2 linked regions of the Collimonas fungivorans genome follow. Each later gene encodes a partner of the first gene's protein in a complex. Links are inferred from orthologs where the notes say so. Each region holds a gene or a part of one and is shown in the gene's direction. Other genes may lie near its edges. The genes, in order: uvrA and mfd.

The links.
Region 2: the proteins of uvrA (region 1) and mfd are in contact, whole or in part, in a crystal structure (PDB 4DFC), measured with the Escherichia coli proteins. The link is inferred for Collimonas fungivorans from one-to-one orthologs.

Annotation. Positions count from the first base shown.
Region 1 is NZ_CP013232.1:773,785-777,571, reverse strand. Bases 35-3,508 are described here. They hold uvrA (excinuclease ABC subunit UvrA), read left to right. Parts: upstream 35-434; coding sequence 435-3,308; downstream 3,309-3,508. Other genes in these bases: CFter6_RS03270 (phytanoyl-CoA dioxygenase family protein), read left to right, coding at 3,358-3,508; CFter6_RS03280 (MFS transporter), read right to left, coding at 35-234. Also shown: more of CFter6_RS03280, read right to left, coding at 1-34; more of CFter6_RS03270, read left to right, coding at 3,509-3,787. UniProt on the Escherichia coli protein: The UvrABC repair system catalyzes the recognition and processing of DNA lesions. UvrA is an ATPase and a DNA-binding protein. A damage recognition complex composed of 2 UvrA and 2 UvrB subunits scans DNA for abnormalities.
Region 2 is NZ_CP013232.1:2,377,296-2,381,633, reverse strand. The notes cover bases 242-4,266. They hold mfd (transcription-repair coupling factor), read left to right. Parts: upstream 242-625; coding sequence 626-4,066; downstream 4,067-4,266. Other genes in these bases: serB (phosphoserine phosphatase SerB), read left to right, coding at 4,107-4,266; ispD (2-C-methyl-D-erythritol 4-phosphate cytidylyltransferase), read right to left, coding at 242-492. Also shown: more of ispD, read right to left, coding at 1-241; more of serB, read left to right, coding at 4,267-4,338. UniProt on the Escherichia coli protein: Couples transcription and DNA repair by recognizing RNA polymerase (RNAP) stalled at DNA lesions. Mediates ATP-dependent release of RNAP and its truncated transcript from the DNA, and recruitment of nucleotide excision repair machinery to the damaged site.

The DNA of each region.
Region 1 (3,787 bases):
CGGGATTTGCCCGAACGATTGCGCCAGGCCGTAGATGCCCATGGCGAGGCCGACCAGGGCCGCGCTGTCGCCGCCGGGCAAGGTTTTGGCGTGCACCGCAAACACCGGCAGGATCAGGAACAGGCCGAGCATGCGCAATGCAAATATCGACGCCAGCGAGGCGCTCGCCTTGACTTCGGCGCGGCTCATGCCGCTGCTGATTTCGCTGTCAAAAGAGGAAGACGAACTATTCATATTGGGTATTGGCGGATGGCGCCGTAAAGGCTGCACAACGACGAAGATCGAAACCCGTTATAGTATCAGGTTGATCCGTTTGATATGGCATGGCCGCGCCCGGCAGCGATTCCCGCCAGGGGCTGCGGCAAGCCTTTCAGGCGTGAAAATTGCAATTCGAACAAGCCAACACGGCCTTAAACTCACGCTGAAAGCTGTAGATGGACAAAAATCGGGAAGAGATCCGCATCCGGGGTGCGCGCACGCACAACCTCAAGAACATCAATCTGGATTTACCTCGCAACAAACTGATCGTGATCACCGGCTTGTCCGGCTCCGGCAAGTCGTCGCTGGCGTTCGACACGCTGTACGCGGAAGGCCAGCGGCGTTATGTCGAATCGCTGTCGTCCTATGCGCGCCAGTTCCTGCAGTTGATGGAAAAGCCGGATGTCGACCTGATCGAAGGCCTGTCGCCGGCGATTTCGATCGAACAGAAAGCGACGTCGCACAATCCGCGCTCCACCGTCGGCACGGTGACCGAGATCCACGATTACCTGCGCCTGCTGTATGCGCGGGTCGGCACGCCTTATTGCCCGGACCATCCGGAGAAACCGCTGGCCGCGCAATCGGTGTCGCAGATGGTCGATGCGGTGCTGGCCATGCCGGACGACACCAAGCTGATGATCCTGGCGCCGGTGGTGGCCAACCGCAAGGGCGAGCATGTCGACCTGTTCGAACAGATGCAGGCCCAGGGCTTTGTGCGCTTCCGCATCCAGAGCGGCACCGGCGCCGCCAAGATCTATGAAGTCGACGACCTGCCCAAGCTGAAGAAGACCGAGAAGCACACCATCGACGTCGTGATCGACCGCCTGAAAGTCAAGGCCGACACCAAGCAGCGCCTGGCGGAAAGTTTCGAAACCGCACTGCGCCTGGCCGAGGGCCGCGCGATTGCGCTGGAGATGGACAGCGGCACCGAGCACATGTATTCCAACAAGTTCGCCTGCCCGATCTGCGGTTATTCGCTGCAGGAACTGGAGCCGCGCCTGTTCTCGTTCAACAATCCGATGGGCGCCTGCCCGGAATGCGACGGCCTGGGCCATATCGAATTTTTCGATCCCAAGCGCATCGTCGCTTTCCCTAACCTGTCGCTGGCCAGCGGCGCGGTCAAGGGCTGGGACCGGCGCAACCAGTTCTATTTCCAGATGCTGACCAGCATCGCCGCGCACTACGATTTCGACATCGACGTGCCGTTCGAGAAGCTGCCGGAAAAAGCCCAGCAGGCAGTGCTGTATGGCTCCGGCAAGGAAACCATCCCCTTCAGCTACGTCAACGAACGCGGCCGCACGGTGATCAAGGAACACACGTTTGAAGGCGTGGTCAACAACCTGCAGCGCCGTTATCGCGAAACCGATTCGATGGCGGTCAAGGAAGAGCTGGCCAAGTTCATCAATGAAAAGGAATGCCCGTCCTGCCACGGCGCGCGGCTGCGCGTGGAAGCGCGCTTCGTCAAGGTCGGCAATGGCAAGCAGGAAAGAGCCATCTACGAAGTCGCGGCGACGCCACTGCGCGAAACACTGACCTTCTTTGAAAAACTGAAGCTGACCGGCGCCAAGAAGGAAATTGCCGACCGCATCATCAAGGAAATCGTCTCGCGCCTGACTTTCCTGAATAACGTCGGCCTCGATTACCTGTCGCTGGAACGCAGCGCCGACACCTTGTCCGGCGGCGAAGCGCAGCGCATCCGGCTGGCGTCGCAGATCGGCTCCGGCCTGACCGGCGTCATGTATGTGCTGGATGAACCGTCGATCGGCTTGCACCAGCGCGACAACGACCGCCTGATCGAAACCCTGCGCCACCTGCGCGACATCGGCAACAGCGTGCTGGTGGTGGAGCATGACGAAGATGCGATCCGCACCGCCGACTATGTGGTCGACATGGGCCTGGGCGCAGGCGTGCATGGCGGCGAGGTAATTGCCGAAGGCACGCTGGAGCAGATCCTCAAGAACAAGAAGTCACTGACGGCAAAGTACCTGAACGGCACCTTGAAAATCGCCGTGCCGGAGAAACGCACGCCGGCCGATCCGGACCGCCAGTTCATCATTACCGGCGCCACCGGCAACAACCTGAAGAACGTCACGATGAACCTGCCGGTCGGCCTGCTGACCTGCGTCACCGGGGTTTCCGGTTCCGGCAAGTCGACACTGGTCAACGACACCCTGTACCACGCCGCAGCGCGCCATCTGTATGGCTCGCAGGCGGAACCGGCGGCGCATGAATCGATCGGCGGACTGGAGCATTTCGACAAGGTGATCTCGGTCGACCAGGCCCCTATCGGCCGCACGCCGCGCTCCAATCCGGCCACTTATACCGGCTTGTTCACGCCGATCCGCGACCTGTTCTCGACCGTGCCGATGGCCAAGGAACGCGGCTACAACGCCGGCCGTTTTTCGTTCAACGTCAAGGGCGGCCGCTGCGAAGCCTGCCAGGGCGACGGCGTGATCAAGGTCGAAATGCACTTCCTGCCGGATGTCTACGTGCCGTGCGACGTCTGCCACGGCAAGCGCTACAACCGCGAAACGCTGGAAGTGCACTACAAGGGCAAGAGCATCACCGAAGTGCTGGGCATGACGGTGGAAGAAGCCTATGAATTCTTCAAGCCGGTGCCGGTGATCGCGCGCAAGCTGCATACGCTGCTGGATGTCGGCCTCGGTTATATCCGCCTCGGCCAGAGTGCGACCACCTTGTCCGGCGGCGAAGCGCAGCGCGTCAAGCTGTCGCTGGAACTGTCGAAACGCGATACCGGCCGCACCCTGTATATCCTGGACGAGCCGACTACCGGCTTGCACTTCCACGACATCGACCTACTATTAAAAGTGATCCACCGCCTGCGCAACCAGGGCAATACCGTGGTCATCATCGAACACAACCTGGATGTCATCAAGACTGCCGACTGGCTGATCGATCTTGGCCCTGAAGGCGGCGCCGGCGGCGGCCGCATCATCGCTACCGGCACGCCGGAACAGGTGGCGGCGAACCCCGCCAGTGTCACCGGCAAGTACCTGGGGCCGTTGCTGGAAAAACCCAAGAAAAAATAAAACAAGCCTTCCCGGCCCACCAAGCTGGGAATGCAATCACGAGATAACGATGTCTACCAACACCACCCCGGCGCTGTCTGCGGCACAGATTGACGCTTTCGAAAAAGATGGATATTTGATTTTGCCGCGCCTGGTATCCGCCGCCGATTGCGAACTGATGGCGGCCACTACCAACGCCCACCTGGCGCAGGCAGTGGCGCCGCTGGAATACGAATCCGAAGTCGGTTATGCCGGCGCGCCGAAGTCGTTTGACAGCGTCGGCGGCCGCACCGCGCGGCGCCTGCGCAACGCCTACCAGCGCGACGACAGCTATCGTGCCTGGGCCCGCAGTCCGCAACTGGTGGCGATGCTGGAACTGCTGCTGGGCGAAACGGTTTGCCTGACCTTGTCGCACCACAATTGCGTGATGACCAAGCATCCGCACTTCGGCACCGCCACCGGCTGGCATCGCGATATCCGCTACTGGTCGTTCCCGCGCA
Region 2 (4,338 bases), 1.6 Mb from region 1 along the record:
CGCCACGGTTTGCACTACGCGCGCATCCTGGGCATTTTTGTCACTGCGCTTGAGGGTATCAACCACCGGCAATGCCAGCAGGCCGCCGACCGGATCGTTGCGCAGGGTGTCAATCAGGCGCTCGATCAGGGCGCCTGTCAGACCCGGCCGGGCGGCGTCATGCACCAGCACCCAGTCGTCATCGCCAGCCTGCCCGCGAATCGCTTGCAGGCCGTTCAGCACGGAATCCCGGCGGCTGGGACCGCCATCGAACAACACCGTCACCCGTCCCTGCAGATGCGGCGCGGACGCCATCAGGTCGGCGATATAACCGTCATCGGCGCCGACCACGACATACACGTGGCTGATGGCGCCGGACGCGGCAAAGGTGTCGAGGACATGCATCAGCATCGGCTGGCCGGCCAGCTGCATATATTGCTTGGGGATATCCGCGCCTACGCGGGCACCGATGCCGGCAGCGGGAATCAGGGCAAAATAGCGGGATGGATTCATGCACAATCTCAAGGGAATCGAGTGGTTTATAATGCGGCTCTGAATTTTAACTGTCAAATCAGGCGTATTGTGGCTTTTTTTGGCCGCTATTGACGCCCTTGCAGGCTTGCGTGATATTGCAAAATAGGCCCCGATGTCCTTTGATCTAGAAAAATTGCTGCCCAAGCCGGCATCCCGTTTTGTCCTGCCGGCGCTGCATGGTTCGGCCGATGCGTTTGCATTGGCGCAAGCCGCGCTGGCGCTCAAGCCGCAGCAAAGGATGCTGGTGGTGATCGTGGCCGACGCCACCGACGGCCAGCGGCTGCGCACCGAAATCCCCTGGTTCCAGGCCGGCGCCGAGCAGACCAACGGCCTGCGCTGCCATTTGCTGCCGGACTGGGAAACCCTGCCCTACGACGCCTTCTCGCCGCACCAGGACCTGGTCTCGGAGCGGCTGGCGACCTTGTACGAGGTGCAGAACGGCCAATGCGACGTACTGCTGGTGCCTGCCACCACTGCCCTGGTCAAGATGGCGCCGCCGTCCTTCCTGGCCGGCTACACTTTCTTTTTCAAACAGGGCGAGACGCTGGATGAAGCGCGCCTGAAATCGCAGCTGACGCTGGCCGGCTACAGCCATGTCAACCAGGTCATGTCGCCCGGCGAGTATTCGGTGCGCGGCGGCCTGATCGACATTTTCCCGATGGGTTCGGTGCTGCCGTACCGGCTTGACCTGTTCGGCGACGCCATCGAAACCATACGCACGTTCGACGCCGACACCCAGCGCTCGATGTATCCGGTGAAAGAAGTCCGGCTGCTGCCGGGCCGCGAATTCCCGATGGACGAAGCGGCGCGCTCGGCCTTCCGCAGCCGCTGGCGCGAAGTGTTCGAAGGCGACCCGTCGCGCTCGGCGATCTACAAGGATATCGGCAACGGCATCGCCTCGGCCGGCATCGAATATTACCTGCCGCTGTTTTTTGAAGAGACGGCGACCTTGTTCGAATACCTGCCTGCCAGCGCGATGTTTGCCCTGGTCGGCGATATCGATAGCGCCATCCAGCGCTTCTGGAACGATACCCAGTCACGCTACAGATTCCTAAAATCGGACCGCGAGCGCCCGTTGCTGGCGCCGGAAGCCCTGTTCCTGACCGGCGAGAATTTCTTCAGCCTGGCCAAGCCGTTCGGCCGCTGGGTGATCCAGCATGGCGACGCCGCTTCCGAGCTGTCGGCGCCGATCCCGAATATCGCCGTCAACCGCCGCATCGACGACCCGCTGACCAACCTGCGCGCCTATCTGCTGCAAAGCGACCGCCGCGTGATGATTTGCGCCGAATCGAACGGCCGCCGCGAAACCTTGCAGCAGTATTTCAACGAATACGATTTGCCGCTGGCGCTGTGCGACGGTTATGCCGACTTCACCACGTCGGACAAAAAACTGATGCTGGGCGTGGCGCCCTTGCATGCCGGCTTTGAACTGCCGCAATTCGCTTTCATCACGGAAACCGAACTGTATGCAGGCTCGGGCCGCCGCATCGGCAAGAAAAAACAGGAAGGCGTCACCCAGGTCGAATCCATGGTGCGCGACCTGTCCGAGCTCAAGATCGGCGATCCGGTGGTGCACATCAACCACGGCATCGGCCGCTACATGGGCTTGCTCAGCATGGACCTGGGCGAAGGCGAAACCGAATTCCTGCACCTGGAATACGCCAAGGACACCAAACTTTACGTACCGGTATCGCAGCTGCATGTGATTTCGCGCTACTCCGGCGCTTCGCCGGAAGATGCGCCGCTGCATGCACTCGGCTCGGGCCAGTGGGAAAAGGCCAAGCGCAAAGCTGCGCAGCAGGTGCGCGATACCGCCGCGGAACTGCTGAACCTGTATGCCCGGCGCGCCCTGCGCCAGGGCCACGCTTTCGAATATTCGGCGCACGATTACGAAGCTTTCTCCGAGAGTTTCGGCTTTGAAGAAACCGCCGACCAGGCCGCCGCCATCAATGCCGTGATCAAGGACATGACCAGCGGCAAGCCGATGGACCGCCTGATCTGCGGCGACGTCGGTTTCGGCAAGACCGAGGTGGCGCTGCGCGCCGCCTTTGTCGCCGTGCTCGGCGGCAAACAGGTCGCGATCCTGGCGCCGACCACGCTGCTGGCGGAACAGCACGCGCAAACCTTTGCCGACCGCTTCGCCGACTGGCCGGTAAAGATTGCGGAACTGTCGCGTTTCCGCAGCGGCAAGGAAGTCACGCAAGCCATCAAGGGCATGGCCGACGGCACGCTGGACATCGTGATCGGCACCCATAAGCTGCTGTCCGACGATATCAAGTTCTCGCGACTGGGACTGGTGATCATCGACGAAGAACACCGTTTCGGCGTGCGCCAGAAAGAAACGCTCAAGGCGCTGCGGGCCGAGGTCGACGTCCTGACGCTGACCGCAACGCCTATCCCGCGTACCCTGGGCATGGCGCTGGAAGGCCTGCGCGAATTCTCCATCATCGCTACTGCGCCGCAAAAGCGCCTGGCGATCAAGACCTTCGTGCGCAGCGAAGGCGAATCGACCATCCGCGAAGCCTGCCTGCGCGAACTGAAGCGCGGCGGCCAGGTCTATTTCCTGCACAATGAAGTGGAAACCATCCAGAACCGCAAGGCGATGCTGGAAGCGCTGTTGCCGGAAGCGCGCATCGCCATTGCCCATGGCCAGATGCACGAGCGCGACCTGGAAAAAGTCATGCGCGATTTTGTCGCCCAGCGCTTCAACATCCTGCTGTGCACCACCATCATCGAAACCGGCATCGACGTACCGACCGCCAACACCATCATCATGCACCGCGCCGACAAGTTCGGCCTGGCGCAGTTGCACCAGCTGCGCGGCCGCGTCGGCCGTTCCCATCACCAGGCTTACGCTTACCTGCTGGTGCACGACGTCCAGGGCCTGACCAAGCTGGCGCAGCGCCGGCTGGATGCGATCCAGCAGATGGAAGAACTCGGCAGCGGTTTCTACCTGGCCATGCACGACCTGGAAATCCGCGGCGCCGGCGAAGTACTGGGCGATAACCAGTCGGGCGAAATGCACGAAATCGGTTTCCAGCTGTATTCCGACATGCTCAACGAAGCCGTGCGCTCCCTGAAGAACGGCAAGGAGCCGGACCTGGCGGCGCCACTGTCGACCACTACCGAGATCAACCTGCACGTGCCGGCCCTGCTGCCCAACGACTATTGCGGCGATGTGCACGAAAGGCTGTCGATCTACAAGCGCCTGGCCAATTGCAACGCCTCTGACAAGATCGACGACCTGCAGGAAGAATTGATCGACCGCTTCGGCAAGCTGCCGGACCCGGCCAAAGCTTTGATTGAAACGCATCGCCTGCGAATTGCCGCCAAGTCGATAGGCATCGTCAAGATCGATGCGCATACCGATTCCGCCCTGCTGCAATTCGTGCCGAATCCGCCGATCGACGCCATGCGCATCATCGAACTGATCCAGAAAAACCGCCATATCAAGCTGAACGGCCAGGACAAATTGCGCATCACCGTCAACATGCCCGACCTGGCGGCGCGCCTGACCCAGGTCAAGGCGACCATCAAGGCCTTAGCGGGATGATGTTCCAATTATTTGAATTTTTGTAGAGCCACACAGACACATGAAACTGATCTTGCAAAGCCTGAGCGCGGAACGCAACACCATTGACCGCATCGCCAACTTGGCCGGCGTCGCCGCTGCCGACATCAGCAGTGGCGGCCGCCATGCCTGGCGTTGCGAAGGCGTCGACTATTCGGAAAGCCTGAAAACGCTGATCGACGCCGCCTGCTACGGTGCCCGGATCGATTGCGCCTGGCTGCCGGCGGCGCCGAAACTCGGTGATTTCAAATTGC